DNA from 4 places in the Mesorhizobium sp. UC74_2 genome. Region 1 is predicted to be linked to each of the others. Evidence: riboswitches for the same ligand, from Rfam matches in the RefSeq annotation. Region 1 holds a riboswitch; each other region holds the start of a gene.
The links. Region 1 has a riboswitch for cobalamin ahead of ACFJIU_RS26720 (ABC transporter ATP-binding protein). Riboswitches for the same ligand answer to the same signal wherever they lie in the genome.

Region 1 (7,454 bases):
ACGACCATCGAGCGTCGGTTCGCTTGCCGCCAGCGCCGTATCGATGACCAGGTTCTGGCGCTCATCGAATTCCTGGTAGAGCGCCGCCAGCAGAGCCGAGCGCGTAGCGAAGTGATCGTAGACCACGGGCTTGGTCACCGCCGCCTGTTCCGACAACCGTCCGAGCGTCAGCGCCTCGGTGCCTTCCTCCCGCGCAATGCGCCAGGCGATATCGAGAAGCTGGCGATGCCGCTCTTCCCGCAGCAGGCGCTGGCGACGCGGACGCGCCGGCGGATCCTTCAAATGGTCGCTTGACATCGCTATATACCAAAAGTAATTTACTAAAAGTATATAAGCCTGATCCTTTCCCTGCAACACCCCCCAGGAGCTTCGTCATGCACGCGCTCGTCGTCGTCGCGCATCCCGACCCCAATTCGCTCACCCATCTGATCGCCAGCCGCGTCGGCGAAGGCATCGCGGCGTCGGGCAACAGTTTCGAAATCGCCGATCTGGCCGCAGAAAGGTTCGATCCACGTTTCGGCAAGAGCGACATCGCCGTTAACCTGCACCAGGCGACCCCTGATGCCGACGTCATCGCCGAACAGGGGCGCATCGACCGAGCCGATGATCTGGTCCTGGTCTATCCCGTGTATTGGTGGTCGATGCCCGGCCTGCTGAAGGGCTGGATCGATCGCGTATTTTCCAACGGCTGGGCCTATGATGAGCCACCGGGCGGCAGGCTGACGAAGAAACTGCAGTGGCTGAACGTGCATCTCGTCGCGATCGGCGGGGCCAGCCAGCGCACCTATGCCAGGCATGGCTATTTCGGCGCCATGAAGACCCAGATCGACCACGGCATCTTCGATTATTGCGGCGCCAAAGTTGTAACATCCGAATTGCTGCTCTTCCCGGAAGCGCAGGATCAAGCACAGCTTCCAGCCGAGGCCCATGCCATCGGCTACCGGCTGTTCCAGAAACAGCAACGCGTGGCGGCGTAGAATTCTTCGCCGCATGGGATTTCCAGGAGGAAGCTCCCATGCGGCAGCCAAGACCGAAACCGCTGCTGAACGGAACCGTTTCTCCACCCGAACGCATGCTGCTTGCCTTTCGGCTTTGTTATGTTACAACGTAACAATACCTCAGTGGCCTTCCCACGAATTTGGTCACTCCTCACCACGGGCGCCCCCTCAGGGTTCCGCCTCACCGCAGCTTCTGGAAAGCAGTCATGCCCACGCACAATCGAAGGCGTCTTCCCGTAACCGTCCTTTCCGGGTTCCTCGGCGCCGGCAAGACCACACTTCTCAATCACATCCTGCACAATCGCGACGGACGCCGGGTTGCCGTCATCGTCAACGACATGAGCGAGGTGAACATCGACGCCGCGCTGGTACGCGACGGTGGCGCAAATCTCTCTCGGACCGACGAACAGCTGGTCGAGATGACCAATGGCTGCATCTGCTGCACCTTGCGCGACGATCTCCTGGCAGAAGTGCGACGGCTCGCCGAACAAGACAGGTTCGACTACCTGCTGATCGAGTCGACCGGCATTTCGGAACCTCTGCCCGTCGCTTCGACCTTCGAGTTCCGCGACGACGCGGGCAACAGCCTTGCCGACGTGTCGCGTCTCGACACCATGGTGACGGTCGTCGATGCCGCGAACCTGCTGCGAGACTATTCCTCGTCGGATTTCCTGCGCGACCGCGGCGAGGCACTCGGCGCTTCGGATGAACGAGTGCTCGTCGATCTTCTGGTCGAGCAGATCGAATTTGCCGATGTGATCGTGCTCAACAAGGTTTCCGACACCTCGGCAAAGGACCTCGACCTGGCCCGCAAGATCATCCGCTCGCTCAACCCGCAGGCCGAGCTCGTCGAGACGGATTTCAGCCGCGTGCCGCTCGCAAAGGTGCTCGATACCGGCCGTTTCGATTTTGACAAGGCTGAGCAGCACCCGCTCTGGTTCAAGGAGCTGAACGGGTTCAGGGACCACATCCCCGAAACCGAGGAATACGGCATCCGTTCCTTCGTCTACCGCGAGCGCCGTCCATTCGATCCCGTCAGGTTGCAGGCCTTCATCAGCAGGCCGTGGCCAGGTGTGGTGCGCGCCAAGGGTTTCTTCTGGCTGGCGACACGCCCCAATCATGTCGGGGAATTGAGCCAGGCCGGCGTCCTGGTGCGGACCGGCAGGCGCGGGCTCTGGTGGTCAGCGGTTCCCCGCAACCGCTGGCCCGATAGTCCGTCATGGCAGGAAGCCATGAAACCCTATTTCGATCCAATGTGGGGCGACCGCCGCCAGGAACTGGTCTTCATCGGCTGCGACCCGATGGACGAAAGCCGCATCCGCGCCGAGCTCGATGCCTGCCTGGTGGACGAGCCCGTCTTCGCGCCGCAGCTGTGGCGCGACCTGCCGGACCCGTTTCCGAGCTGGAGCGAACAGGCAGCATGATCATCAAATCCCTGATTTCCCTGTTCAAGGGACGCCACCAGAATTGTGACTGTCATCCGCGGCGCGCCCGCTACATTCCGCCGGCAGAGCGGCACGCTACCACAGGTCCCAGCCAAGAATCGCCATTGCCAGGCGGCGGCGGTCACAATAGGGTCCGCGACGATGGTGCCTCGAATCGAAAGGTCCGGGGTGAAAAGGGAATACGGTGACGTCCGCAAGGGCCAAGACCGTGGCTGCCCCCGCAACTGTAAGCGGTAGCAAAGTCCGAGAACGCCACTGGCCAAAGTGCCGGGAAGGCAGGACCGCGCAACGATCCGCGAGCCAGGAGACCTGCCATCACAGTGAGTTGACCGGACGGGGTGTGCCGGGAGGACGCTACAAGGGCGGCCCTGCCGTCGTTCTGGCCATCCTTCCGCACCTGATCAATGAGGGATCAGTTGGAAGGTTTTGCCGTTTTTCAGCGTGATGGCGCGACGCATTTTCCCGACCACGCACTGCAGCGCGCCGATGAAGGTGCTTGCGCGCGCGCGGTTATCCTGCAGGCGCGCGACCTTAGCTATCGGCCGGAAAAGGGCATCACCCTCGTCGAGGACGTCTGCCTCGACATGCGCGCCGGCGAAAGGCTCGCCATCATTGGTCCAAACGGCGCCGGCAAGACGACGCTGATGCGCATGCTGTGCGGCATGCTCAGACCTGTCAGCGGCCTGGTGAGCCTCGATGGCGAACCGCTCGACCGACTGCCGATGGCGGAACGAGCGCGACGCATCGCCGTGGTCGGCCAGTCGGATCAGCCGGATGCCCAGCTTGCGGTCCACGACTATGTCGGGCTCGGCCGTATCCCGCATGCCGGGCTTCGTCGCCGCAGCGACGACCGCAACGTCGTGATCGACGCGCTGGAACGTACCGGCCTGCTCGCCCTGCGCGATCGCCGCATGGGCTCGCTTTCCGGTGGCGAGCGCCAGCGCGCGCAGCTGGCGCGGGCGATCGCACAGCAGCCGCACGTGCTGTTCCTTGACGAGCCGACAAACCATCTCGACCCGCGCGCCCGCGGCGAATTGCTCGAGTTCGTCGCCAGGCTGGGCATCGCTGTCGTCACGGTGCTGCACGATCTGCCGCTGGTTGCCCCCTTCGCCACCCATGTCGCCGTGATGAGCAAGGCGCGCCTCGTCGCGCTCGGCACGCCGCGCGAGACCCTGACTGCAGAGCTGGTGCGCGAGGTCTTTGGCATCGACGTGCTCAGACTGCCTCATCCGGACGAACAGGATCGCGAGCTGACGGTCTTCGACGTGCCGATACGCCTTTCCCGATGAACCGCCCCATCCACGGAGCCGCCATGAAACGCCTCGCTTTTTGCCTCGCCGCCACGCTTCTCTCGTCGACCGCCTTTGCCTTCCCGGTTACTGTAGACAGCTGCGGCATTCCGCTGACCTTCGACGCCGCGCCGCAGCGCGCGGTGATCAACGATCTCAACATGTCGGAAATGGCCTTTGCGCTGGGTCTGCAACCCGAGATCGTCGGCCTGACCGGCATCACCGGCTGGTACAAGGTCGATGACGCCTTCAAGAAGGCGCAGGGTTCGATCCCGGAACTCGCGCCCAAATATCCGACGCTGGAGAATCTCCTGGCGGTGGAGCCGGACTTCTTCTTTGCCGGCTGGTATTACGGCATGAAGCCCGGCGGCGACGTGACGCCCGACACGCTGGCGCCGCACGGGATCAAGACGCTGGTGCTCAGCGAAAGCTGCGTCCACCTCGACAAGAACCGGCCGGCGGCCTCGATGGATCTGCTGTTCGGCGACGTCGAGAAGCTCGGCAAGATCTTCGGCAAGGAAGGCGAGGCCAACACGCTGGTTGCCGGATGGAAGGAAAGGCTTGCCGGCATCACCGCCAAGGTCGGCGCTCGCGGCGGCACACGTGTATTCCTCTACGATTCCGGCGAGGACAAACCCTTCACCGCCGGCAAATTCGCGATCCCCACGGCGATGATCGAAGCTGCCGGCGGCAGGAACATCATGGACGACCTGCCGACCAACTGGGGCAACACCGATTGGGAAACCGTCGCCACCCGGAACCCGGAATTCCTGGTGTTGCTCGACTACCAGGACGACGCCGGCTACCGGAAACTGCTGAACTTCCTGAAGACGCACCCGGCGATGAAGGAGACGGACGCCGTCAAGAACGAGCGTTTCGTTGCACTGCGCTACGCGGAACTGACGCCCGGCCCGGCCAACATCGAGGCCATCGACAAGATCGCCAAGGCAATGCACCCGGAGGCCTTCTGAACGTGCCAAGCCGAGCATACGGCGTGGCCATCGGCACAGGTCTGGCGCTGGTCATCGCGCTGGCGCTGCTATCCATCGCCTATGGCTCGACCGTCATTCCACTGGGCGATGTCATTGCAGCGCTCGCCCGTTCCGTCGGCCTGGACGCCGGCCGCGTGACCGCGCCGGTGGAGAAGATCATCGTCGACCTCAGGCTACCGCGCGCCATCCTCGCCGTCTGCGTCGGCGCCGGTCTCGCCGTGGTCGGCGCACTTCTGCAGACGGTGACGCGCAACGACCTGGCCGATCCATTCCTGTTCGGCCTGTCCTCGGGTGCCGCGGCGGGTGCTGTTTCGGTCATCACGGTCTTTGGCGACCGCCTTGGCGTGTGGACGCTTCCGATCGCCGCTTTCGCCGGCGGTATCCTGACAGCCTTCGTCGTGTTGCTGCTCGTCAATCGAATCCGCGGCCAAGGGCCGGAGCGGCTGATCCTTGCCGGTCTCGCCGTGTCCTTCCTGTTCACGGCGCTGACCAACTATCTGGTCTTCGCCGGCGACCAGCGCGCCGCCCATTCGGTGCTGTTCTGGACCATGGGCGGACTGGGCCTCGCCCGCTGGGGCAATATCGGCCTGGCGATTGCCGGGGCAGCCGTCATTCTCTGCTTCGCGCTACGTTATCATCGCTGGCTCGACGCCTTCCTGGCCGGCGAAACCACCGCCGAAAGTCTTGGCGTTCCGGTAACGCGCTTCCGGACACTGACATTCCTCGCCGCAGCGCTGTCGACGGCGATCCTGGTTTCCGTTGCCGGCGTCATCGGCTTCGTCGGATTGATGATCCCGCATGTCGCGCGCCGCTTCGCCGGCCCGCTGCATCTGCGACTGGCCATCGCCTGCGCCGTCTTCGGCGCGGTGCTCCTGCTTGCCAGCGACCTGCTGGCGCGCACGCTGCTGCCGCCGCAGGAATTGCCGATCGGCATCATCACCAGCTCGATCGGCGCCCTGTTCGTGGTTGCCACCCTGCTGCGCAAGCGGTTCTGAGCAACCGGCCATTCCATCGCTCCGGAATAGCGCCACACTTGTTACTCACACTGTTCGGCCTCCGAAGGCAGACTGGCACCAGCACCGAGTGTCGAGCAACGACGCTTCGACCTCGAGGCACGGCATCGCCCTGACAAGGAGGTTCAGAACAATGACCGCATCCGCCGAAAACAAACGAGACGAGATCCTGGCCGCCCTGCACAGGCCGCCGGTGGTTGATCATGAGGCGTGGGAGCAGGCGCGCCAGCAACTGCTGGTGAAGGAAAAAGCCCACACGCACGCACGCGATGCACTGGCCGCAGAGCGGCGCCGCATGCCGTGGGTGGAAGTGACCAAGGACTACGTCTTCGAGACCCCGAACGGCAAGGCAAGCCTGCATGACCTTTTCGCCGGCCGTCGTCAGCTGATCCTTTACCGCGCCTTCTTCGAGCCCGGCGTGTATGGCTGGCCTGACCATGCCTGCCGGGGTTGCTCGATGGTGGCCGACCAGGTCGCCCATGTCTCGCATCTCAATGCCCGTGACACCACGCTGGTCTTTGCTTCGCGCGCACCGCAGGCGGACATCCAGCGTGTGAAGGTCCGGATGGGCTGGGACCGTATTCCCTGGGTCACCATCGTCGACAGCTTCGACGTCGATTTCGGCGTGGACGAATGGCATGGTCACAACGTCTTCCTGCGCGACGGCGATCGCATCTTCCGCACCTACTTCATCGCCGACCGTGCCGACGAACAGATGGGCGGCACCTGGAACTATCTCGACATCACGCCGCTCGGCCGCCAGGAAGTCTGGGAGGATTCGCCCGAGGGCTATCCGCAGACCCCGACCTATAAATGGTGGAACTGGAACGACAGCTACGTCACCGAAGCCGAGCCGGACAAGGGATGGGTCGCGATTTCCGACGCCGGCGAAGAAGCGATGCGCGCCAAACCAACGAGTGCGAAATCATGAGCCGCTCCTGCTGCTCCATCTGGTCCGACGAGGAGAATCCTCGTCGGACCAGTACCAGCACTGTCGACAAGCCCGTCGTGAATGCCGCAGCGCAGGCGGCAACCGACAGCGCTGCGCTCGACAACGCACCCACAATGACAGCATCGGATTGGCTGGTGCTGGCCGCAGCGCCGACTTTCGCCGCCATGGCCTTGCTGACCGCGATCATGGCTGGGCCAGCCGAGACGCTCTGCTCATCCGCCATGGGCATGCCGCTCGGCGGTATGGTGCTGATGTATCTGCTGATGAGCGCCTTCCATCTCGCACCTTGGCTGAAGCTGGTTCGGGCGGATCGCTCGGCAACGCGCTAAGGACAGGGGCATCGCGGCGTTGACTTGTCCCTTCGCCCGGAGCCGATCGTATTTAACCATCGATGCTATCAGAATATTAGCGATTGCTTGGCAACGTCTTGGCGCCGACGGTCGTTAGCCTGGATCCGCAACAATCCGAGCGACGATCGACCTGACAGAATGGCGCCGGGGGCGTTGATGCGTGTCGTCTCATGCTTGGTCACGGAGCATAACCCGTGGCTCGTGCTGCTTGCCGTGTTTGTCTGCATTGCCGGCAGCTGGGTGACGTTCAGGCTTTTCCGACAGGCCGAGGCGCGTGACGGCTGGCAGCGGGCCGGCTGGATCTTCCTTGCGGCGCAGGCCGCCGGCTGATCGATCTGGTGCACGCATTTCATCGCCGTCATCGCCTATGAGCATGAAGCTCCGGTCACCTTCGACCCGGCCTTTACGATGGTCT
Region 2 (7,454 bases), 730 kb from region 1:
GGCAGGCGGACTTAGCGCCATGCCTGCGGCCAGAAACAGTCCGGGAAGGTGCAATCGGCAATCGAAAATGCCAACCATCAATGGCCCTCCGAAACATGAGGCGATCTAAGCTGCTTTGCAGGAGGTACACAAGCAGCGATCTCTTCGCGCATGATTCTCTGGTTCGGTCCGGTGGTTTTAAACTCCCGCCTGCGCAGCAGATTCCGCGTCGACCGGGTGCGCCGAGTTGAACGACAGACGCACAGTCAGCCCTCCCCCTTCCGTCTCTCCGAGTGCAACCGTACCGCCATGCGCGTTCATGATCTGGTCGACGATGGCAAGTCCCAATCCCGTGCCTTCGCCTTCACGATCCCTGCCGCGCACGAACGGCTGCAGGACGTCGCGACGCTCATCCGACGGAATGCCCGGACCGTAGTCGACGACGCGGATTTCGGCCGGTGAGAGCGCCTCCACGACTATCAATTTCGTGCCGACGGCGTGCCGGACTGCATTGAGAAGCAGGTTTTCCAGTGCAACCCGGATCGCAGCCTCTGATCCGGAGAGCGAGACCGGGCGTGCCGGCGATCTCAGCTCGATGTCGATGCCGTGCTTGAGGGCCATCGGCACCTGATCGGAGACAACGGCCCTGGCGACGGCGGCAAGATCCATGTCGGCAAAGGTCAACGACTGGCCGGACAGACGCGCAAGCTGAAGCAGCGTGGTTACGATGGAACCGAGGCGTTTGGTGTCGCGGATCAATCCGTCGCGCAATTCGCCATCCGGCAATCGCTCCAGCTTCAGGCGCATCTTGGTCAAAGGAGTGCGCAATTCGTGCGCAGCATTGGCAAGGAAGTTGCGCTGAGCAGCAAAGGCGGCGTCGATCCGCATCAAGGCCGTATTGAAGGCTGCTACCATGGGCTTCAGTTCGCTCGGTGTGTCGGCGTCCGATATGCGTCTGCCATTGGGCAGCCCATCGATCCGCTCGGCGGATCGCACGACACGTTGTACCGGCCTTGCGATCGTGCCCCGGACGATGATGACGGCGATCGATGTGGTGGCAACAGGATGGCACCAAACAGTGGTAGCAGCCCCTGCGATCGCACCGGGACAAGGGCGACCAGAACGGTCTCCCAGTTCGAGAGCACGATCCCGCCAACGGAAACAATTTTCGGGCCGTCGCCTCGGCTGACCGACCTGATGCCCAGCATGTCGTGATTGTCTTGCCGGTAGCGGAACTCCGAATATTGAATTTCGCGCGGGGTCTGGTCGAACACCCGCTTGACCTCCGCGGGTTGTTGCCCATGTGAAATCACCTGCCGGCCATCGTCGATGACATACCAATAGGCCGGCTGGGCTTCGGCAAATTCGATGATGTTCGTGGCAAGCTTCTGCCTGTCGAGCGTGAGGTGGCCATCGGCATCATAGGCGATGGCGGCACCCAGCGTACGGGACAGTTCGCTGGTGTTGATCTGCAGGCGGTCTTCCGCGCTGATGCTGACGATGATCGCAAGTGTCAGAACCGTGCCGAGCAGCATCACGATCGCCATGCCGACGACCAGCAGCGCAGCGACAGGAAAGGCGATCGAGCGGTTCAAACTGTCACTCCAGAACCAGCATGTAGCCGATGCCGCGCACGCTCCTGATGACGGCCTCGCAGTCGGCATCGCGCAAGCGCCTGCGCAGGCGCGATATGTGTGAATCCAGCGCGTTCGATTCGATGTCCTCACCGATGTTATAGACGGAGGACTCCAGCGTTTCCCGCTGCACGACACGGCCGGCGCGACGCATCAGCGTTTCCAGTATCGCAAGTTCACGCCGCGGAATGTCGAGCACTTTCTGCCCGACGCTCGCCATCCGGTGGTTGAGATCGAAGGCCAGATTGCCGAATTGGGTCGAACCCAGCACGTCCAGGCTGTAGCGGCGCAGGACCGCACGTGCACGGGCGACAAGTTCCGTTGGTTCGAACGGCTTGCCGACATATTCGTCGGCGCCTTTGTCCAGGGCCGAGGCGATATCGTACGGATCATCCAGCGCGGTCAGGACCAGGGTCGCTGGCCGCGGTTGCAGCCGTCTCAGCACCGGAAGCAGCGAGAGTCCATCACCGTCAGGAAGCCTGCGGTCGATGACCACAAGATCAAATTTATGAGCCATAAGCGCGGCTTCGGCCTCGGCAATGGATCCAAAGGTGTCGGATATGCCGATCGCGCCCTCCATGATGGCTTTGAGGGAAGAGGCGAGTTCGCGATCATCTTCAACGATCAGAATATGCATGAAAGCTCACTTCCATCGAAACCCGGCACTCCAGGAGTGGACGCGGTCAGCCCTCATATCGTTCGCCATCTCGCGAGCGATAGTCCCTGCGATCCCTTTCAATGTCGAACCTTTGCAGGCATCGCGAAAAATCGGGGGTGTCGTCATCGAACCCATATGACAGGCATCGTTCCCGATCGCGTGTATTCTGGCACGCCGACAGCAATACACCGATGCATACGACATAGAACAAACGCATTTGCCGACCTCGAACTGTTTCACAGGCGGCCTGTTTCCGGGCGTCACATTGCAGCAATGTTACGAGCCGCCACGCTGCCAGCGATGCGAATGCATCCCCCGGTTTCATTTCCTTCCAGGCATTCGAGGTTCCGCGTCCCGGCATCTTAGTGGACAGCAGCTAGCCCGGATCTTGACGGACGGTTAGCCATCCCTTGCGGCAAATCGCCGATACAGCTCGCGGTGGCATTGATGTTCTCCGCGCCTTTCCTAAAATATCAGGTCTGCAGCGTGAGTCCCTACCGTCATGTCCGAGCAGGAAGCAAACCATCACGATCGCGAGCATCGGCAACGTGTGCTCAAAGGGGCTACCATCATCACCAGCATCCACAATTCGGAAATCCCTTGCGTGGTGCGCAACCAGCATACGAATGGCGCGGAACTCAAGGTGGCCGCCGATGCCATCATTCCTGAACGTTTCAGCCTCTATGTCCCTGTTGACGGTGTCGCCTATGAATCGCTGGTGCGCTGGCGCCGCAACGACCGCGTCGGCGTGCAATTCACCGGTACTGGCCCGAAACCGCGGTTCCACTACGGCTGACCCTCCAACCTTCGCTCGGACCGCTCACCGCTGCTCCACATCCTAGCCGGTTGACGCTCGGCATTGCCGCGGCTAGCTTCGGGTTGGAGCTGGTTCCGCCGCGAGGCGGATGAAAAGGGAACACGGTGCGGCCGAACCATCGGTCAAAGCCGCGACTGCCCCCGCAACTGTAACCGTTGAGCCTTCTTCCATGATGCCACTGGCCGCCTCGCGCGACCGGGAAGGCGGAAATGGGCGATGACACGGAAGTCAGGAGACCTGCCTGTTCCAGTCACCCATGCTTGATCACGAGGGGTGATCAGGCGCGGTCGTCCGTGGCGGTGACACGTGAAGTGTTGCCGCATGCGAGAACGGCCAGGAAGTGCGACTGAACGCAAATCTGTCCTAGCCAATCCGTCTGCGGTTCGAAATGAACCTCACGGCGCTCGACCGCGCCGTCAATCCTTTTGGGGGCGGATTTGAAGAAGACATTCTTGCTTGCCAGCACAGCATTGTTGGCTTTCGCAAGCCATGCCGGCGCTCAGAACAACAACATTCCCGGCAATGCCACGATGCTGGAACGCATTGTCATCACCACGCCGCTCCGACGCGAGACGACGCTGGAGCGTTCGACCTCGTCGGTAACGGTGGTCGACCGTGAGAGCATCGAGCACTCGGCTGCTCCCGACCTGCCTTCCCTGCTTAAATCCTACACCGGCGTTTCCATCGTCTCTTATGGCGGCCAGGGTGCTGCATCCAACCTCTATCTGCGTGGCATGTCGGCCAGCCAGACGCTGGTGCTGATCAACGGCGTGAGGGCAAGTTCGGCCACTACCGGCACCGCCTCGCTCGGCAATATTCCGCTCGAGTCAATCGAGCGCATTGAGGTCGCCAAGGGCGCGCATTCGGCGCAATACGGCTCCGACGCCATGGGTGGCGTCGTCAACATCATCACCAGGCAAGGCGGCCCTTGCGCAGACGGCCGCAACAGCTGTGGCTCGGTAACAGCTGGTGTGAGCTATCCGTGGGGAGGCACGTTGTCCGGCAATGTACGCGGCCAGAGCAGAAGCGGCTTCGACTATTCCCTCGGCGGCAGCCTGACCGGCACGCGAGGCTACGACTTCACGCTGCCGACCGCCTACGGCCATGAACCGGACGATGACGGTTTCCTGCTCGGCTCGATCAATGCCTCGCTGTCGAAGCAGTTCGACTGGGGCCGGATCTACGGCGACGCTCTGCTTGCCCGCAGCCGCGGCCAGTACGACGACTCGTATCCTGGCGCGAACGAAGTCGACACGACAAGTTTTGCCGGCAAGCTCGGTACCGAAATCAGACATTCCGAAGATTGGTCCTCGACCATCGAGCTGTCGAGTTCGGTCGATCGCTCCCGCAACTTCCGCGATGGCGTCGCAGGCGACAGCCGTTTTAACTCCAGCCGTCACGGTCTCTTTGCCTCCACCACCGGGAATTTCGACACCGGTGCCGTTGCGCATGTGCTGACCGGCGGTGCCGAAATCTATCGCGAACAGGTCAATTCGACCGTCGATTTCGATGTGAAGGCGCGAACGCTCGCTGCAGTGTTCAGCCAGTACTCGCTGTCCTATGAGGCGCTCACCATAGACAGCGGCATCCGCTATGACCACAATGGCCAGTTCGGCGGCGCCACCACATACAATGTCGGCGCGAGCTATGAGATCCTGCCAGACCTGAGACTGCGATCATCCTATGCCACCGGCTTCCGGGCGCCGAGCTTCAACGAACTCTATTATCCGAACTACTCCAATCCGAACCTCAAGCCGGAAAAGTCCAAATCCTATGAGATCGGGCTGAACTGGCAGGCGAGCGCCGACACCAATCTGGATGTTGCGTTCTATCAAACCTGGCTGACCGACGCGATCGCCTCCAACCCGCCGACCTACCTGCCCTTCAATGTCGCCAAGGCACGTATCACGGGTTTCGAAGCGGCACTTGCGCACCGGTTCAGCACCGAATGGAGTGGAAAGGTGAGCCTCGATGTCCGTCAGCCGCTGAACCAGGACAACGGCAAATACATCCCCTACCGCGACCGGCTCAAAGCAATGGCCGAGGTTACGTATAGCCCGATCGAGCAGTTGGACCTGACGACGCGCCTGCTCTACGGGGCGGCGCGCTACGCCAATGCCGCCAACACGACGAAGCTGCCGGACTATGTCACGGTGGACTTCACCGCGCTCTACGCATTGGATGCCTCATCGCAGGTGAAATTCGCGGTCGAGAACCTGTTCGACGCCGATTATTCGACGGTGACGGACTACCGCGCCCCCGGCCGCACTTTCAATCTGAGCCTCACCCGGACATTCTGAACCGCGGAGATGACGATGCAGGCAAGGGTACAGATCGCGACGACTACCGGCAGGGCTTCCTGCCGCTATGGACGAACTCTGCCCTTGAGCCTGATGGCAGGTAACCTGTTTCTAGCGGGCGCCTGCGCCGCCCTAGCCGCTGAAGCGCCGAAGCGTGTCGTTTCCATGAATGTCTGCACCGACCAGATGGCAATGCTGGTGGCGGATGACGGGCAGCTTCACTCTGTCTCCTACCTGGCCGGCGATCCGGCAACGTCGGTGCTGGCCGTGGAAGCACGACGCTTCGTGATCAATCACGGGCAGGCGGAAGAGGTTTTCCTGATGCAACCGGACCTCGTCCTTGCCGGGAGCTATACGACGCGTGCGACCGTCGGCCTGCTCAGGCAACTCGGCATTCGCGTTGAGGAGTTCCCGCCGGAAACCTCCTTCGACGACGTGCGAGCAAGCCTTCGGCGCATGGGCGATATCCTCGGCAGGCAAAGTCGGGCCGAGGCACTGGTGGCCGAACTCGACGGCAAGCTCGCCCGGGCGAGAGCACATCCCCACCGTGACCTCACCATCGCGACCTATTTTGCCAACTCCTACACATCGGGTGCCGGCACGCTGGTCGATGCGGTGGTCACCGCATCGGGCCTGACGAACCTGGCGACGAAGCTTGGCCTGTCCGGCACCCAGCAATTGCCACTGGAACTCCTGGTCCTGGCAAAGCCGGACATGCTGGTCGACTCGGAAGCACGCTATGCGACACCAGCCCTGGCACAGCAGACCTTCGTCCATCCTGCTTACAGGGCACTCAGCGAAGAGACCGCGCGCGTTTCAGTGCCGACTAGATATACCATCTGTGGCGCACCCTTCACGGCTACTGCCGTGGAGATGCTCACCGAGGCTGCCGCCAGTCGTTCAGAAAGCGGTCATGCAGGAGGGGCGCAGCCATGACAGACGTTGCGCGATACCGCACCCTGCTTTTTGTGCTCGGCCTGCTGGTTGCGGTGCTTTTCCTGCTGTCTCTCACCGTCGGCCCGGCAGCCATTGCTTTCAGCGACAGCATCAAGGCGCTGTTTTCCGGCAAGGGCGATGCGATCGCGCTGATCATGCGCGAGATCCGGCTACCACGCGCGCTGCTCGGCCTGATGATCGGTGCAACGCTCGGATTATCCGGCGCCGCACTGCAGGGCTATCTGCGCAATCCGCTGGCAGAGCCCGGGCTGATCGGCGTCAGCGCCTCAGCTTCGCTGGGCGCGGTGCTTGCCATCTACAGCGGCCTGACCATCATCTTCCCGCTGGCCCTGCCGCTCTCCGCCCTCTTGGCGGCAATGCTTGCGGTGGTCGTCGTGCAGGCGCTTGCCGGCCGGCGTTCCAACACACTCACCATCATCCTGGCAGGCGTCGCGGTCTCCAGCCTCGCGGGCGCCATGACGTCGCTGGCGCTCAACCTATCGCCCAATCCGTTCGCGGCACTTGAGATCATGTTCTGGATGCTTGGCTCCCTCACAGATCGCTCGATGATGCATGTCTGGCTGGCCGCACCCTTCATGCTGGCTGGCTGGGTGCTTTTGCTGATGCTTGGCCGCGCGCTCGATGCGCTGACGCTGGGCGCCGATACCGCGGCCTCGATGGGCGTCGACATGCGCCGCGTGCAACACCTGGCGGTGCTGGGTACGGCCGCCTCGGTGGGTGCTGCAACCGCCGTCGCCGGTGCCATCGGTTTTGTCGGGCTGGTGGTGCCGCATCTGCTGCGGCCACTGGTCGGCGCACGGCCGTCACGGCTTTTGCCTGCCTCCGCACTCGGTGGCGCGGCGGTGGTCCTTGCCGCCGACATCCTGGTGCGCCTCATAGCACCGGGCCGCGACCTGAAACTCGGCGTGCTGACGGCCATCGTCGGCGCCCCTTTCTTCCTGTGGCTTGTCTATCGCGAACGGCGGAGGCTGGCATCAGCCTGCTTGCCGTTTCCGGCCTGTCGGCCACACTCGGGCGGCAGCGCGTGCTGAGCGATGTTTCCTTCGCTGTCGGTCCCGGCGAATTCGTCGGGCTGATCGGGCCGAATGGTGCGGGAAAATCGACCCTGT
Region 3 (7,454 bases), 2.2 Mb from region 1:
CACGGAAACGGCCGAAGAGCGCAGGGAAAAGGCCCTGTTCTTCAAACGGACCCGGGATCGTTTCAGGAAGTACTGCCGCGCCATGATCGTGATCGAGGGGAAAAAACCCACCAGCGCGGCGGTGCGGCTGGCTGCGGCGACCGCGAGCAAGGCGTTCGGCTTTTCCGTTCTTTTCGAGACCGACGAGAGGCGAGCGGCGGCGAGAGGCATGCTTGTGCTGCTCGAGTCGCGTGCCGGATCATAGGCTCCTCCAGGGCCTCGATGACATGCCGCACGGGTTTGGGATACGCTGTCGGTTTGGTTGATCCGGATCAGGAGAAGCGGGTGAATTTTCCGCAAATACAAGGCTTCGGGCAAGTGGATGACGTACCACGCCCCGTTTTCAGCCTGATCACCGAAACGACTTTCGTCGGCGAGACAGAGCCCCACCATCATGACAAGGCGCAGCTGATGTGTGTCATCGGCGGCGTGCTGACGATGCAGGCTGCCGGCGGGCTCTGGACCGTCCCGCCGCATTGCGCCATGTGGATACCGAGCGGTGTTTCCCATGCCGGTCGCGTCGCCGGGCATATCAAGATCCTCAACCTCTACATCGATGCGAATCTGGCCGCTGCGCTCGACCCGGATTGCGGCATCCTGTTCGTCCAGCCGTTCCTGCGCGAGCTCATCCTGCGGCTCGACTGCGCGACGCCGCCGGCGGCGATGGGCCGCGAACGCGAAGCCAGGCTCATCGCCGTGCTGCTCGACGAACTGGCGACCGCAACGCTGGAACCGATCCATCTGCCCATGCCGACCGACAGGAGGCTTCAGCGGCTGACCAGGGCGATGATCGAGCACCCGGACCAGCGCTTCACGATCGACGAATGGGGCGCCCGCGTCAGCGCCAGCAACAGAACGTTGAGCCGGCTGTTCCAACGGGAAACCGGCATGTCGTTCCTTCGCTGGCGACAGCAGCTTCACATCGGCCTGGCGTTGCGGCGTCTTGGGGAGGGCCAGTCGGTCACCAACATCGCCGGCGATCTCGGCTATGACAGCGTCAGCGCGTTCATCTCCATGTTCAAGCGCATGCTGGGAACAACCCCGGCGCGCTATTTCGAGGATGTTGCCACAGGCCTCGCCGAGGGAAACGCGCGAAGGACGCTTGCCCGCGGCGAAGCGGTTGGCCACGGCGCCGCCGAGGCTGGGGCAGCGCCGAACATCATCCCGCTGAAAAAACGGCCGGCGTGACGTGATGCTGCGTGCGCGACAAGCAGGGCCGAACCGGGACAGCGTCGGAGCCGCCATATCCGACGCCGACGCGTGCGATAAAGATATAAACATTTCTTTATGCGCTATTGACTTCATCTGACAATTGCAGGAGGGTGAAGGCGTCTAGGTTCCCCGATCGTTGCGTGCAGCGCGCCGGGGCTAAGAGGGAAGTCGGTGCCCCGTCATATTCGGGAAAGCCGAAGCTGCCCCCGCAACTGTAAGCGGTGAGCTGACGTCCAGAATGTCACTGGGGTGAAACCCTGGGAAGACGGACGGAAGCGATGACCCGCGAGCCAGGAGACCTGCCTTGACGAAAAAACGTCCACGGGCGGGGTGTCCCGGTGTGCCGTAGCGGAGGCCGCGTAGCGGACCGCCTTGCTATGTGTCCGCTGACCCATGCCCCCAATTCATTGGGGTAAGTCGTGTCTCAAACCAGAATTCAAGTCGCCAACCCCCGCCTGTCCCTTGTCGATCGCCGGCAGGTCGCAATGAGTGACGACTTTACGTTTCGCCTCAAGAGTATTCGTTTTGACGAGGAATATAGCCCGTCGGACAACACGCGTATCACGACCAATTTCGCCAATCTGGCCCGAGGGGAGAACCGACAGGAAAACCTGCGCAATGCCCTGAGGATGATCGACAATCGGTTCAACGCCCTGGCGCATTGGGATAACCCCAAGGGCAATCGTTATTCTGTCGAACTCGACATCATTTCGGTTGAGATGATTATAGGCGCCGAAGGCAACAACAATGCCTTCCCGATAATTGAAATATTGAAAACAAACATCGCTGACCGAAAGACGAACGAGCGGATCCAAGGCATCGTGGGGAACAATTTCTCCTCCTACGTGCGAGACTACGACTTCAGCGTATTGCTGCCGGAGCACAACAAAAACCGCCCGGAATTCAGCATGCCGGACAATTTCGGAGATCTGCATGGAAACCTGTTCAGAAATTTCCTGAGCTCAGATGCCTACAAGGAGCATTTTTCCAAGCCTCCGGTCATATGTCTGAGTGCTTCAAGCAGCAAGACATATCACCGCACCGAAAATCGGCATCCTGTATTGGGCGTTGAGTACCGGCAAGATGAATTGTCCTCGACGGACCAATACTTTCAGAAAATGGGAATGCAGGTCCGCTATTTTATGCCATCGAATAGCGTAGCGCCTCTGGCTTTCTATTTTATCGGCGACCTGCTTGCAGACTACACCAATCTTGAGCTGATCGGCACCATCAGTACGATGGAGACTTTTCAGAAGATCTATCGACCCGAGATCTACAACGCCAATTCGTCGGCGGGGGCGTGCTACCAGCCGAGTCTGACGCACCAGGATTATTCATTGACCCGCATCGTCTACGATCGGGAAGAGCGTAGCCGGCTGGCGATCGAGCAGGGAAAGTTCGCCGAGGAGCACTTCATCAAACCATACAAGTCCATCCTCGAGCAGTGGTCCGTCAATCACGTTCGCTGACCAACCAAAAGACAAGGCCGCCTATCATGAAAACACTGTTGCCCACGTCAACCGCCGGCAGCTTGCCAAAACCCTCGTGGCTGGCCCAGCCGGAGAAACTCTGGTCACCCTGGAAACTGCAGGATGAGGAGCTCGTCGAAGGCAAGCAGGACGCTTTGCGTTTGTCACTCGACGATCAAAGACAGGCAGGCATCGATATCGTCAGCGACGGCGAGCAGACACGCCAGCATTTCGTCACGACGTTCATCGAGCACCTGGACGGGGTTGATTTCGAAAAGCGTGAGACCGTCAGAATTCGGGATCGCTATGATGCGAGCGTCCCGACCGTCGTCGGCGCTGTGTCGCGCCAAAAGCCGGTTTTCGTTGAAGACGCCAAGTTCCTGCGCCGGCAGAGCAGGCAGCCTATCAAATGGGCTCTGCCGGGTCCGATGACCATGATCGATACGCTCTTTGACAATCACTATAAGAGCCGCGAAAAACTGGCCTGGGAATTCGCCAAGATCCTCAATCAGGAAAGCCAGGGAACTGGAAGCTGCCGGCGTCGATATCATCCAGTTCGATGAGCCCGCATTCAATGTCTTCTTTGACGAGGTGAATGATTGGGGTGTTGCCACCCTGGAAAAGGCAATCGAAGGGCTCAAGTGCGAAACTGCCGTTCATATCTGCTACGGGTATGGCATCAAGGCCAACACAGACTGGAAGAAGACTCTCGGGCCGGAATGGCGGCAATATGAGGAATCTTTCCCCAAGCTGCAGAAATCCAGCATCGGCATGATCTCCCTGGAATGCCACAACTCTCACGTTCCAATGGATCTCATCGAACTTGTTCGCGGTAAAAAAGTGATGGTCGGGGCCATCGACGTGGCAAGCGATACCATTGAGACGCCGGAGGAAGTGGCCGCTACTCTGCGAAGAGCACTTCAGTTTGTCGATGCCGACAAACTGTGCCCCTGCACCAATTGCGGCATGGCCCCCCTCTCCCGTCGAGTAGCCAGAGGCAAGCTGAATGCCTTGAGTGCAGGCGCGGAAATCGTTCGAAAAGAACTCACAGCCCGGGCCTGACGACCGGGCACGTCCAGACAGCCACGCGATGCGGTCGACTGACTGGACATGCCTTGCCGTTCCCGCCGCAGGGAGACAGGCGGCCTTGCGCGAGCGCCTCGGTTTGCCCGCTCCGAACGCGCCCGAGAGATCAAAATGAATGTGATGCAGCATCGCTTCGGCATTGTGGACAGAGCCACGTTTCGCAACGGGATGTCGCGCCTCGGCACTTCGGTCAATGTCGTCAGCACCAATTCCGGCGGCAAGCGCTACGGCTTTACGGCCTCCGCTGTCTGCAGCGTCAGCGATACCCCGCCGACCCTGCTCGTCTGTATCAATCGTGCGAGCTCATGTTTTCATGCTTTCGAAAACGCACGCTATTTCTGCGTCAACACGTTGATGCCGGGCCACGAGGACCTTTCCGACGCCTTCGGCGGAAAGACACCGGTGGTGAACCGATTTGCGCTTGGCGAATGGACCGAAGGTCTTACGGGTGTTCCCGTCCTGACAGACGCCTCGGTCAGCTTCGAATGCGAACTCAGCAATGCCGTCGATGAGGCAACCCACCGTGTCCTCTTCGGGCGCGTGGTAGACGTCCGCGAGAACGAGGAACAGGCAACGCTGCTCTACTGCATGCGTCGCTATCTCAACGGCTAGCCTGATACGTTGGCTAACCCTATACCAGCGTTCCCGAGTGTCAGTTCCCAAATCGGCCACCGTTTCTTCGCTCTGGAGATGCGTGGGAAAGCTTGCCGAGCAGGCTCGGCGTAACCCATGTCGCAAGGCGGCCCGCAGCCATTGCGAACGAAACGGAAACGATGCTTCATGACCGCATGAACATCGCCATCCGTGATTCGATCGAGGATCCAGCCTATCTGTCCAAGCTGAACGACGGCCAAAGGGCAGCGGTCCTGCACGGCGACGGCGCGGTTTGCGGACCGCTGCTGATCATAGCCGGCGCCGGCTCGGGCAAGACGAATACGCTCGCCCATCGGGTGGCGCATCTCATCCTGCGCGGCGCCGATCCGCGTCGCATCCTCCTGATGACCTTCTCGCGTCGCGCCGCGACCGAGATGACGAGGCGTGTCGAGCGCATCGCCGCCGAGGTGATGAAGGATCGCGCCGCCAGCCTGACGGAAGGCTTGACCTGGGCCGGCACGTTCCATTCGATCGGCGCGCGATTGTTGCGCGACTATGCGCTGGAGATCGGGCTCGAGCCGAGCTTCACCATCCACGACCGCGAGGATTCCGCAGACCTGATGAACCTGGTCCGGCACGATCTCGGCTTCTCGGAGACCGAGAACCGCTTTCCGACCAAGGCGACGTGCCTTGCGATCTACTCGCGCGTGGTCAATGCGCAGGACGTGCTGGAAAAGGTCGTCGCCGACTGTTTCCCCTGGTGCGTCGGCTGGAGCGAGGAGCTGAAACGGCTGTTCGGCGCCTATGTCGAGGCCAAGCAGCGGCAGAATATCCTCGATTACGACGATCTGCTGCTCTACTGGGCGCAGATGGCGGCGGAACCGGACATCGCCGCGCATCTGTCGTCGCGCTTCGACCACATCCTCGTCGACGAATATCAGGACACCAACCGGCTGCAGGCCTCGATCCTGACGGCAATCAAGCCGGACGGGGCCGGCCTGACGGTGGTGGGCGACGATGCCCAGTCGATCTATTCGTTCCGTGCCGCGGAAGTCCGCAACATCCTCGATTTCCCGACCTTGTTTCCGGCGCCCGCCGATGTGGTCACGCTCGATCGCAACTATCGTTCAACCGACGCGATCCTGAATGCGGCGAATGCGGTCATCGGCGAGGCGACCGAACGCTTCACCAAGAACCTGTGGACCGACCGCGCCTCGCACGAAAAGCCGGCCATCGTCACCGTGCGCGACGAAGCCGAACAGGCGAGCTACATCTGCGACGAGGTGCTGAAGGAACGCGAGACCGGAACCCAGCTCAAGCAGCAGGCGGTGCTGTTTCGCGCATCCCACCATTCGGGCCCGCTCGAGGTCGAGCTGACCCGCCGCAACATCCCCTTCGTGAAATTCGGCGGGCTGAAATTCCTCGACGCGGCCCATGTCAAGGACGTGCTGGCCGTGCTGCGCTTCGTGCAGAACCCGCGCGACCGCATTGCCGGCTTCCGTGTCATGCAGCTTCTGCCGGGCATCGGGCCGTCGGCTGCGACGCAAGCCATCGACAGCATGGAGCAGTCGCTCGACCTCGAGATCGGCCTGGCGCGTTTCGCGCCGCCGGCGCGCGCCGCCAGGGACTGGCCGCTGTTCGTCGATCTGTTCTGCGACCTGCGTCGCGGCCCGGGCTGGCCGTCGGAGATGGAGCGGGCAAGGCTGTGGTACGAGCCGCATCTCGAGCGCAAGCACGAGGACGCGACTGTGCGGCGGGCGGACCTCCTGCAGCTCGAGCAGATTGCGTCCGGCTATCCGTCGCGCGACCGCTTCCTGACCGACCTGACGCTCGACCCGCCCAGCGCAACCAGCGACGAAGCCGGCCCGCCGCTTCTCGACGAGGATTATCTGATCCTGTCGACGATCCATTCGGCCAAGGGCCAGGAATGGACCAAGGTGTTCCTGCTCAACGCCGTCGACGGCTGCATCCCGATCGATCTCAGCGCCGGCGAACGCAAGGAACTGGAAGAGGAACGCCGCCTGCTATACGTCGCGATGACGCGGGCGAAGGATTCCCTGCACCTGATCGTGCCCCAGCGTTTCTACCCCTCCAGCCAGGTCGCGCGCGGCGACAGGCATGTCTATGCATCGAAGACGCGCTTCATCCCGTCCCACATCCTGCAGCATTTCCAGCTCACGTCCTGGACAAGCCAGGCGCTGCGCAACGAGCAGTCGGCGCGGCCGAGCACCAGCGTTGACCTTAAGGGCAAGATGCGGTCGATGTGGAAGTAGTCAGCCGGCGCTCACGGCCGCCGGGCGCCCCTGTGATCATTCGGCGGCCTCGACTTGGCCTGCCCCTATGATGGTCCTGATCTCGGAGCGGCAGGAGCCGCAATTGGTGCCGGCGCCGAGTTCCCTGCCGATGGCCTCCAGGCTGCGGCAGCCGGCGGAAACGGCGTCGGCCAGCTGGTTGACGCCGACATTGAAGCAGGAGCAGACGATGCGGCCGGCTGCCGGCGTGGCTGCCGGCGAGCGACCCGACAGCAGGGCCTGGCGGTCAGCCGGGGTGAGCTGCTCCCGGCTGCCAAGCAGCGATACCAGCCAGTCGCGTGCCGGCAGTTGTCCCTTCGAAGCAACCATCAGCGCCTCGGCCAGCGCGCCGGTTTCGTCCACCGCCGCGGCTCGATAGGTCAGGCCCTTGCGATCGCGATATTCGACGAGATGGCCTGGCGTGGCGAGCAGGCCGCGTGCCAGCAGGATGCCCTGGTCCGGCGTCTCGGTGCCGCAGAGTTCGTAGACCCAGCCGCCGGCAACGGCCGACCGGCTCCAGTGAACGAAGCCGGTGGGCCGCAGATTGCGGCGTGTGATCAGAACGCCCGCCCAGGCGATCTCCTCGCGCGTGATGCGCAACGGTACGCTCTTCAGCTCCGGCTGGCCGGAATACGGATCGGTGATCGGCGTCGCCAGTGCCCCTGCCCCGGCATTGGCGGCGAAATGACCACTCCAGTGCATGGGCAGGAACGCCTGGCCGGGCTGCTGCGCGTCGGTGATGCGGACCCTGGCGCGGGCGGAG
Region 4 (7,454 bases), 2.4 Mb from region 1:
AAGACCGTCATCCTGGTCACGCATGAGACCACGGAAGCGGCGGTACGCAAGGCGGTTGAAGCCATCACAAAGGACGGTCACTTGACCGACAAGGCACAGGTGATCCGCATCGAACGGGCTGGCTGAGAACGCATGCCGCAATGGTCCAACGACATCCGATGAGGGCCGAGAGGCTTCAGATCCAGCGGCGCACGCGTTTAGCGTAGTCGTGATACTTCTTGCCGAATTTGCCGGCGAGGGTCTTTTCCTCGCGCTGGATCACCAACCTGCTTGTCACCAACCCTGCCGCAAACGCCAGCAGGATGAGCCAGACGTTGCCGATGATCAGCCCGATACCGATGACCAGGGTTGCCAGAGACAGATAAATCGGGTTGCGGCTGAGGCCGAATGGTCCGCTGGTCAACAGGTGTGCCGGAGTGGCGACCGGGTTCAAGGGCGTTCTGGCCCTGTACATCAGGCGTATGGCGGTGAACCACAACGCCACCGCGCCCAGCGCAGCCAGCCAACCGAAACCGAACAGGATGTCGCCGAGGACGTCTCCGAACCAGGGCAGTGGATAGAGAATGCCCAGGCCAACTCCGACGATCAGCGCAATCAGGAAGATGATCGGCGGCAACGGAAACGGCAGGCGCGGGGCGTCGGTCATTGCGGTTCCCCAGGGCTCATGGCGTCCTCGGTCTGAACCGTGCATGTGCTGGCGAGGTCACTGATGCGCGTCCTGGCCGAAGCCGGCTGGTCGCCCTTCATGATGCCTGTCAGCAGGCCGTCCTTCTCGACCGCGGTGAGCATGCAGCCACAATAGCGCACACAGAACGCGGCGTCTCGGCTGTCCTGGCACGATGCCTGGCAGGCATTGGTGAAGCCGAGCTTCGGATCCTGTGCCGGGGCAGGCCATATCTGTGCGAACAGCCATACGCAGCCGATCAGCACCGGCTGGTGGATGAGGTAGAAGGCCAGGCTGTGGCGACCGATGAAAGTGAGCGGGCGTTCAAGTGTCCGGCCGAACGAGACGTTCGCCAGCCGTTCGAACAAGCCAGCTGCCTTGGCGGTCTTGGTCAGGCCGATGCCTACCAGCACGGCGCCGAACCAGGGAAACAGCGGCACATAGTCGTTCGAGCGCGGATCGGCCGACGAGAGGCCGACCCACAGGAGTGCGGGATGATCGAAAATGGGCGAGCGCAGATAGAATGGAGCTGCTATCACCAGTGCGGCGACGACGAATGCCACCAGCGCCGGCACGCGCAGGAACAGGAGGCCGAGCACGCTGGCCAGGGCGATCTGATGCAGGATGCCGAAGAAGATGAAGCTGCTGGGCGTTGCGAAATACGTCACCAGCGAGATCGCAGCGGCCGCCACCACCACCATGGCGAACCGTTTCCAGAAGCCCGGCCAGCGGATGCGGTCGCCGTGCGCAAGCACCAGCGAGACGCCGACCAGGAAAAGGAAACTCGACGCAATGCAGCGCGCATAGAGCTTCCAGGGTCCGTGCGCCGTCAGTCCGGCGCTTGCATACCCGAAGAACTCAAGGTCCCAGGTGAAATGGTAGCTGGCCATCGCCAGAAGCGCGATGCCGCGCAGGGCATCGATAACGGTAATGCGACGGGAGGGATTTGTCTGCTGTTCGAGGCTCATGCGGCGGGATTCGAAATTGCAACCGCACAATGCCTAGCACGGATACGGCCCAAGCGAGAATGGTTGGCGGCGCTTCTTCCGGTCAACCGCTCGAGCAATGGAATTCTGAAACGTTGACCGGATCGCCGCCGCCGTCTAGCAATGCGATCATGAACGTTGAAATGATCGCATTCGTGGTAGGAAGGCGCATGGGCGGGGTGGTGTAACCATCCGGCGAAAGCACCCATGCGCGGCAAACAGGCTCCTGATGGAGCCTTTTTTATTGCCGTCGGATCGGGTCGGCCATGTCCGATCCGCCAACCTCCACAAAATCAAGGACGCGATCATGACGAAAGATCGTCATTTCCCGGACACGGGTATACCGGGTGCGGGGACTGCGGGCAGCATTTCGAAATCTCGATTTGTCATTCTTGTCCTGCTGTCCGCACTCTCGGTGCTGCCTGTCAACATCATATCGCCGTCGCTGCCCAAGATCGCGATGGAATTTGGTGTGGACTTCGAGCTGATCAGCCTTGCGGTCGCGGGGTATGCGATTGTGACCGCGCTCGTGGAACTGATCTCTGGCGCGATGTTGGATCGCTACGGACGCAGACCCGTGGCGCTGGTCTCGCTCTCGCTCTTCATTCTGGCTTCTATCGGTTGCGCGCTAGCCCCTGATATTGTTGTTTTCCTCGTGTTCCGCGCAATGCAAGCTTCGATTGCCGCCTGCTTTTGCGTGGCTCTTGTCGCCATCAAAGAGACATCGAATGAATATGAGGGGACGAGCAGGGTGGGCTACGCCGCGATGGCATGGGCCTTGGCGCCGATGCTCGGTCCTACCTTAGGAGGAACGCTGGATGAACTCTTGGGGTGGCGGACGATCTTTGTCGTTCTTGCGGCCTTCGGCGCAATTATTCTCTCTCTGTCGAAACGAGAACTGAGCGAGACACTCTCTCCAGTCAGGCGAAGCGGGGTCTATCTCGGCTCATATGGACGGCTGCTAAGTTCGGTTGTGTTCTGGGCTTACATAGTCGTGATGGCCTCATCGTCCGGGATACTTTACATCTTCCTGGCCGGTGCACCTCTGGTGGTCGGTGGATCGAGTGCGCTGCTCGGCCTTTTCATGGGGATGGTGCCCGCGGGCTTTGTCTGCGGCAGTTTTCTGACCGGCCGTTATGGCTTGAGGGTGCCTCGGGCCACATTGCTCATCGCTGCTCGTTTGCTGACCTGTGTCGGGCTCCTGTTTGGCCTGGTTCTGTCCGCGTTCGATATGACGCATCCCTTGGCGTTTTTCGGCCCGTGCATGTTCATCGGCCTTGGCAATGGGTTGACGCTGCCCGCCGCCAATATGGGGGCCATGACAATCCAAAAGGGCATGGCAGGCACCGCAGCGGGACTGGCAGCAGCAATGTCGATCGGTGGCGGGGCGTTGATCGTCGCGGTGGCGGGGCAGTTCCTCGGCGCGTCGGGAACTGTCAATACGCTTTTGAGCTCGATGTTGATCGTCTCTGCGATAGCCTTGGCGGCCGCGGTTGCCGTGGCCTTTGTCGATCCAGGCTCACGAAGAACGCACTGATCGATCCTCACAGGCTTGATGCGGCAGCCTATCGTTGTGCCAGCCGGTGCAAAGTGGTTGGCCGGCTTCGCATTCCGGCGCTAGCGCGTCGGTTTCCTGCTACCGGCCCGGCCATCGGCGACGCAGATTTCCCGTTGCGAGTCGTTAGTTTGGGAATCCATGTCCACGCATGTCCGCCATCCGATCTGGCTACCGGCGGTTCCGCCGGCGGACGCGCGCACCTTTGCTTCGCTTTACGCCATCGAATCCGCCGCGCGAGCCACGGTTGCCTCGGTTATCCCGATCCAGGCCTATGAGATCCTGAGGAACGAGCAGACGGTCTCGATCCTCTATACGATCGTCTCGTTGCTTGGTCTCTCGGTCACGCTGTTCATGCCGATGCTGATCCACCGCTTCGCACGCAGATGGGTCTACACAGCCGGTGCGCTGCTGCTTGCGATCGGTTCGCTGTTCTTCGTCACCCATTCGCTGCCTGGTCAGATCATCGGCATGCTCTGCCGGGTAATGGGCGCGAGTGCGCTGTCGATCACGCTCAACCTCTACATCATGGACCATATCCGCAAGACCGACCTCATGCAGGCTGAGTCCCTGCGTATGGCGTGGTCGATGATCGCCTGGACGAGCGGCCCGACGCTCGGCATCTTCCTCTACACACGCTACGGCATTTATGCTGCGCATGGAGCCGTGGCCGTTTTTGCACTCTGCCTGCTTGCGCTGTTCTGGTACTACCGGCTTGGCGACAATCCGATGATCGTGCCGGGCAAGAGCCGCCCCATCAATCCCTTCGCCAATATCGGGCGCTTCGTCAGCCAGCCCCGGTTGCGGCTGGCCTGGCTTATCGCTTTCGGCCGTTCCTGCTACTGGACCACGTTCTTTGTCTACGGCCCGCTGTTCATGGTCATTACCGGCCAGGGTGAACTTGCCGGGGGCTTGCTGGTTTCGGCCGGCAACGCTCTCCTGTTCGCTGCCATTTTCTGGGGCAGGGCAGGCAAGCGTTATGGTGCACGCAACGTGATGACGCTCGCCTTTGCCGGGATGGCGGTGTCGCTGTGGCTTGCCGGCGCCATCGGCGAACTCATCCCGCTCGCCACCGCCGGCCTGCTCCTGGTCGGCGCCTTGTTCACCATCGCACTCGATGCGATCGGCTCCACCGCCTTCATGCGCTCGGTGCGCGCCTACGAGCGGCCGCAGATGGCTGCAGTTTACCGCACCTACCTCGATTTCTCGGAGCTGACACCACCCTTGGTCTATTCGCTGGTGCTGGCCTTCTTCGGCCTGGGATCGGTTTTCGCCACACTTGGTTGCCTTGCTGCCGTCTGCGCCATTGTTACCTGGAGATATCTGCCGAAATCGATGTAGCGACGACAGCCGGTCACCAATGACGCGGATGCGTCTGGCGATGGCGGAATTTGGTTTGCCGGGCGCCAGAATTCTTTCTATAGTTCCCGCCGTCGTCGGTCCCTTCGGGACCAAGAGGGAATACGGTGGGGAGGGGGAAACCATCCGAAGCCGTGGCTGCCCCCGCAACTGTGAGCGGTAGTCCTCTCCAATGCCACTGAGGCTTGTCTCGGGAAGGTGGAGAAGGGCGCTGATCCGCAAGCCAGGAGACCTGCCGGCGACGGCAATGACGGTAATGCCCTCGGGTGGAGGGCGAAAGGACAGACCATGAATACCGCTTCCGTTTCTCTCGGCGCTTCGACCTCTTCGCAGTCGCGCTTCCTTCAGCTGGCAATGGCTGGCCTGCTCGGCATCTTCGTCATCGGCTTCACCGGCTTCTCGCATATCGAGGCCGTGCACAACGCCGCCCACGACGCACGCCACTCGATGGCGTTCCCCTGCCACTAACCCAGGGGGAACCCACCATGTCTGTTTTTCGCAACGTCGTGTTTGTCGCGGCGATAGCGGGCCTGTTGGCCGGCATCGTTCTCGCCTGCTTGCAGGCCTATGCAACCGTTCCCCTGATCCTGAAGGCGGAAGTCTATGAACAGGCCGCCGGCGGCCATGAACATGCGGCTGCGCCTGCAGCCCCCGCTGCCGATGCCGGGACCAACGCAATGAGTTCGGCTGCGCCAGCGCCCGCGGCTGCTCCGGCCGAGGAAGAGGAAGGTTGGGCACCCGCCGACGGCATCGAGCGGTTCTCGTTCAACGTACTCTCCAATGTCGTAACCGGTATCGGCTTCGCGCTGATCCTTGTCGCCTTCTCGGAATTCGCCGGCGGCATCGGCAACTGGCGCCAGGGTGTGTTCTGGGGGCTTGCCGGTTTTGCCGTCTTTACGCTTGCGCCAGGCCTTGGCCTGCCGCCGGAATTGCCGGCGATGCCTGCTGCCGATTTGCTGCCAAGGCAAGCCTGGTGGATCTCCACCGTCGTCGCCACGGCCATTGGCCTTGCGCTCATCGCCTTCCGCCGATCCTTGCCGCTTACCGTGCTCGCGATCGTGCTGATCGTCGCGCCTCACGTCGTTGGCGCGCCGCAGCCGGAGAGCTACGACACGCCGATCCCGGAAGGCCTGCATCACCAGTTCGTGGTGGCGGTTACGCTGACCAACCTGGTGTTCTGGGTTGTGCTGGGTGCGGTCGTTGGCGTTGTGCGCGGCCGCTTTACCGGGCAGGCATCGAGCCTTCGCGACAGCTTTGCCTGATCGCCTGACCTTCATCATCGGCGGTGCGCGCTCCGGCAAGAGCGCGCATGCCGAAAAACTGGTTACGGCGCTGCCGGCGCCCTGGACGTATATCGCGACCGCTCAGGCTTACGACGACGAGATGCGCGAACGCATCGCGCATCATCGTGCTCGTCGAGGCGAAGGCTGGGAAACGGCGGACGCGCCACTCGACCTCGTCGAATTGCTGGTGCGCCTGCCTGCCGGGCGACCGGTACTGCTGGATTGCCTTACGCTCTGGCTGACCAATCACATGCTGGCCGGGCATGATATCGAGGACGAATGCGCCAGGCTGACCGCCACACTGTCGAAACCGCGCGGTCGGTGGTTCGTGGTGTCCAATGAAGTCGGGCTTGGCATCGTGCCGGACAATGCGTTGGCGCGTCGCTTCCGAGATGCTGCCGGGCGTCTCAACCAGCAGGTTGCGGCGGTGGCCGACGATGTGGTGCTGACCGTTGCCGGCCTGCCACTCAAGGTGAAATGACATGGTCGAGATCGATGACAGCGAAGCCGAGCGCCATCGCACCAAGATGGCCAAGCGCAAGGCGGTGCAGGACGCAGAGGTGGCGCAAAAGACCATCGAGAAGGGCCTGCTCATCGTCAACACCGGTCCCGGCAAAGGCAAGACCACGGCTGCCTTCGGGCTGGCACTGCGCATGCTGGGCTACGGCCGGCGCGTCGGTGTGGTTCAGTTCATCAAGGGCAGATGGCACACCGGTGAGAAGGATGCTTTCAAGGCGTTCGGCGATCGGCTGGTCTGGTATTCGATGGGCGAAGGCTTCACCTGGGAAACGCAGGACCTGAAGCGGGATGTTGCCGCCGCAGAAGCTGCCTGGATGAAGGTGGAAGAGCTGATGGCCGATCCGTCCATCAGCCTGCTGGTGCTGGACGAACTCAACATCGCACTGCGCTACGACTATCTGGATGTCGATCGTGTCGTGACTGCCCTGAAGGGGCGGCGGGAAGACCTGCATGTTGTCGTTACCGGCCGCAATGCCAAGCCGGCGCTCACGGAAGCTGCCGATCTCGTCACCGAGATGGGGGCGACAAAGCATCATTTTTCCGCCGGCGTGAAAGCGCAGCAGGGAATTGAATTCTAAAGGCCTACCAGAGCGCCAGTGCAATCACGCCAAACAGCGCGACGAGCAGCATGTCGGCGGTCCAGTAAAGTCTTAGCGCCTGGCGGATGTCGGCGCTGGTAACGGCGGTGCGGCCGCCTTCTCCCATATGGCGGCCTTCCACCAGAACACCGCCATAAGAACGCGGGCCGGCAAGCGCGAGCCCCAGGGCGCCAGCCATCGCGGCCTCCGGCCAGCCGGCGTTGGGCGAACGGTGATGGCGTGCATCGCGGCGCATGGCGCGCCAAGCTTCGGCTGGATCGGCACCCTTGATGAAAAACGCGGCGGCAACGATCAGGAGGCCGGTCAGGCGTGAAGCGGGCAGGTTGACCAGATCGTCAAAGCGCGCCGCGGCCCAGCCGAAAGCCTCGTGGCGCTCGGTACGGTGGCCAACCATCGAATCCGCGGTGTTGGCGGCCTTGTAGGCAGCGCCGCCGGCCAGGCCGCCGACGCCAAGCCAGAAGGCGGGGGCAACAATGCCATCGGAAAAAT

Region 2: linked by a shared signal. The riboswitch ahead of ACFJIU_RS23200 (TonB-dependent receptor domain-containing protein) and the one ahead of ACFJIU_RS26720 (ABC transporter ATP-binding protein) in region 1 are both predicted to bind cobalamin.
Region 3: linked by a shared signal. The riboswitch ahead of ACFJIU_RS06665 (DUF1852 domain-containing protein) and the one ahead of ACFJIU_RS26720 (ABC transporter ATP-binding protein) in region 1 are both predicted to bind cobalamin.
Region 4: linked by a shared signal. The riboswitch ahead of ACFJIU_RS08080 (CbtB-domain containing protein) and the one ahead of ACFJIU_RS26720 (ABC transporter ATP-binding protein) in region 1 are both predicted to bind cobalamin.

What each region holds. Positions count from the first base shown of each region.
Region 1 is NZ_CP170562.1:5,493,769-5,501,222, forward strand. Features, by position in the region: gene ACFJIU_RS26705 (TetR/AcrR family transcriptional regulator) at 1-297, opposite strand, end outside; gene ACFJIU_RS26710 (NAD(P)H-dependent oxidoreductase) at 375-977, shown strand; gene zigA (zinc metallochaperone GTPase ZigA) at 1,205-2,422, shown strand; cobalamin riboswitch at 2,569-2,775, shown strand; gene ACFJIU_RS26720 (ABC transporter ATP-binding protein) at 2,860-3,732, shown strand; gene ACFJIU_RS26725 (ABC transporter substrate-binding protein) at 3,756-4,703, shown strand; gene ACFJIU_RS26730 (FecCD family ABC transporter permease) at 4,706-5,719, shown strand; gene ACFJIU_RS26735 (DUF899 domain-containing protein) at 5,871-6,668, shown strand; gene ACFJIU_RS26740 (hypothetical protein) at 6,665-7,018, shown strand; gene ACFJIU_RS26745 (hypothetical protein) at 7,196-7,369, shown strand; gene ACFJIU_RS26750 (EAL domain-containing protein) at 7,400-7,454, shown strand, end outside.
Region 2 is NZ_CP170562.1:4,760,432-4,767,885, forward strand. Features, by position in the region: gene ACFJIU_RS23175 (amidohydrolase) at 1-78, opposite strand, end outside; gene ACFJIU_RS23180 (sensor histidine kinase) at 178-894, opposite strand; gene ACFJIU_RS23185 (hypothetical protein) at 900-1,526, opposite strand; gene ACFJIU_RS23190 (response regulator) at 1,579-2,250, opposite strand; gene ACFJIU_RS23195 (PilZ domain-containing protein) at 2,774-3,067, shown strand; cobalamin riboswitch at 3,141-3,348, shown strand; gene ACFJIU_RS23200 (TonB-dependent receptor domain-containing protein) at 3,619-5,388, shown strand; gene ACFJIU_RS23205 (ABC transporter substrate-binding protein) at 5,404-6,324, shown strand; gene ACFJIU_RS23210 (FecCD family ABC transporter permease) at 6,321-7,376, shown strand; gene ACFJIU_RS23215 (ABC transporter ATP-binding protein) at 7,319-7,454, shown strand, end outside.
Region 3 is NZ_CP170562.1:1,408,930-1,416,383, reverse strand. Features, by position in the region: gene ACFJIU_RS06675 (hypothetical protein) at 1-244, shown strand, start outside; gene ACFJIU_RS06670 (AraC family transcriptional regulator) at 325-1,227, shown strand; cobalamin riboswitch at 1,357-1,573, shown strand; gene ACFJIU_RS06665 (DUF1852 domain-containing protein) at 1,737-2,720, shown strand; partial or broken gene ACFJIU_RS06660 (methionine synthase) at 2,747-3,782, shown strand; gene ACFJIU_RS06655 (flavin reductase) at 3,918-4,418, shown strand; gene ACFJIU_RS06650 (ATP-dependent helicase) at 4,595-6,673, shown strand; gene ACFJIU_RS06645 (molybdopterin-dependent oxidoreductase) at 6,710-7,454, opposite strand, start outside.
Region 4 is NZ_CP170562.1:1,670,853-1,678,306, forward strand. Features, by position in the region: gene ACFJIU_RS08055 (homoserine dehydrogenase) at 1-126, shown strand, start outside; gene ACFJIU_RS08060 (methyltransferase family protein) at 176-646, opposite strand; gene ACFJIU_RS08065 (DUF1624 domain-containing protein) at 643-1,632, opposite strand; gene ACFJIU_RS08070 (MFS transporter) at 1,880-3,187, shown strand; gene ACFJIU_RS08075 (MFS transporter) at 3,347-4,546, shown strand; cobalamin riboswitch at 4,626-4,819, shown strand; gene ACFJIU_RS08080 (CbtB-domain containing protein) at 4,853-5,032, shown strand; gene ACFJIU_RS08085 (CbtA family protein) at 5,050-5,826, shown strand; gene cobU (bifunctional adenosylcobinamide kinase/adenosylcobinamide-phosphate guanylyltransferase) at 5,819-6,328, shown strand; gene cobO (cob(I)yrinic acid a,c-diamide adenosyltransferase) at 6,330-6,944, shown strand; gene cbiB (adenosylcobinamide-phosphate synthase CbiB) at 6,949-7,454, opposite strand, start outside.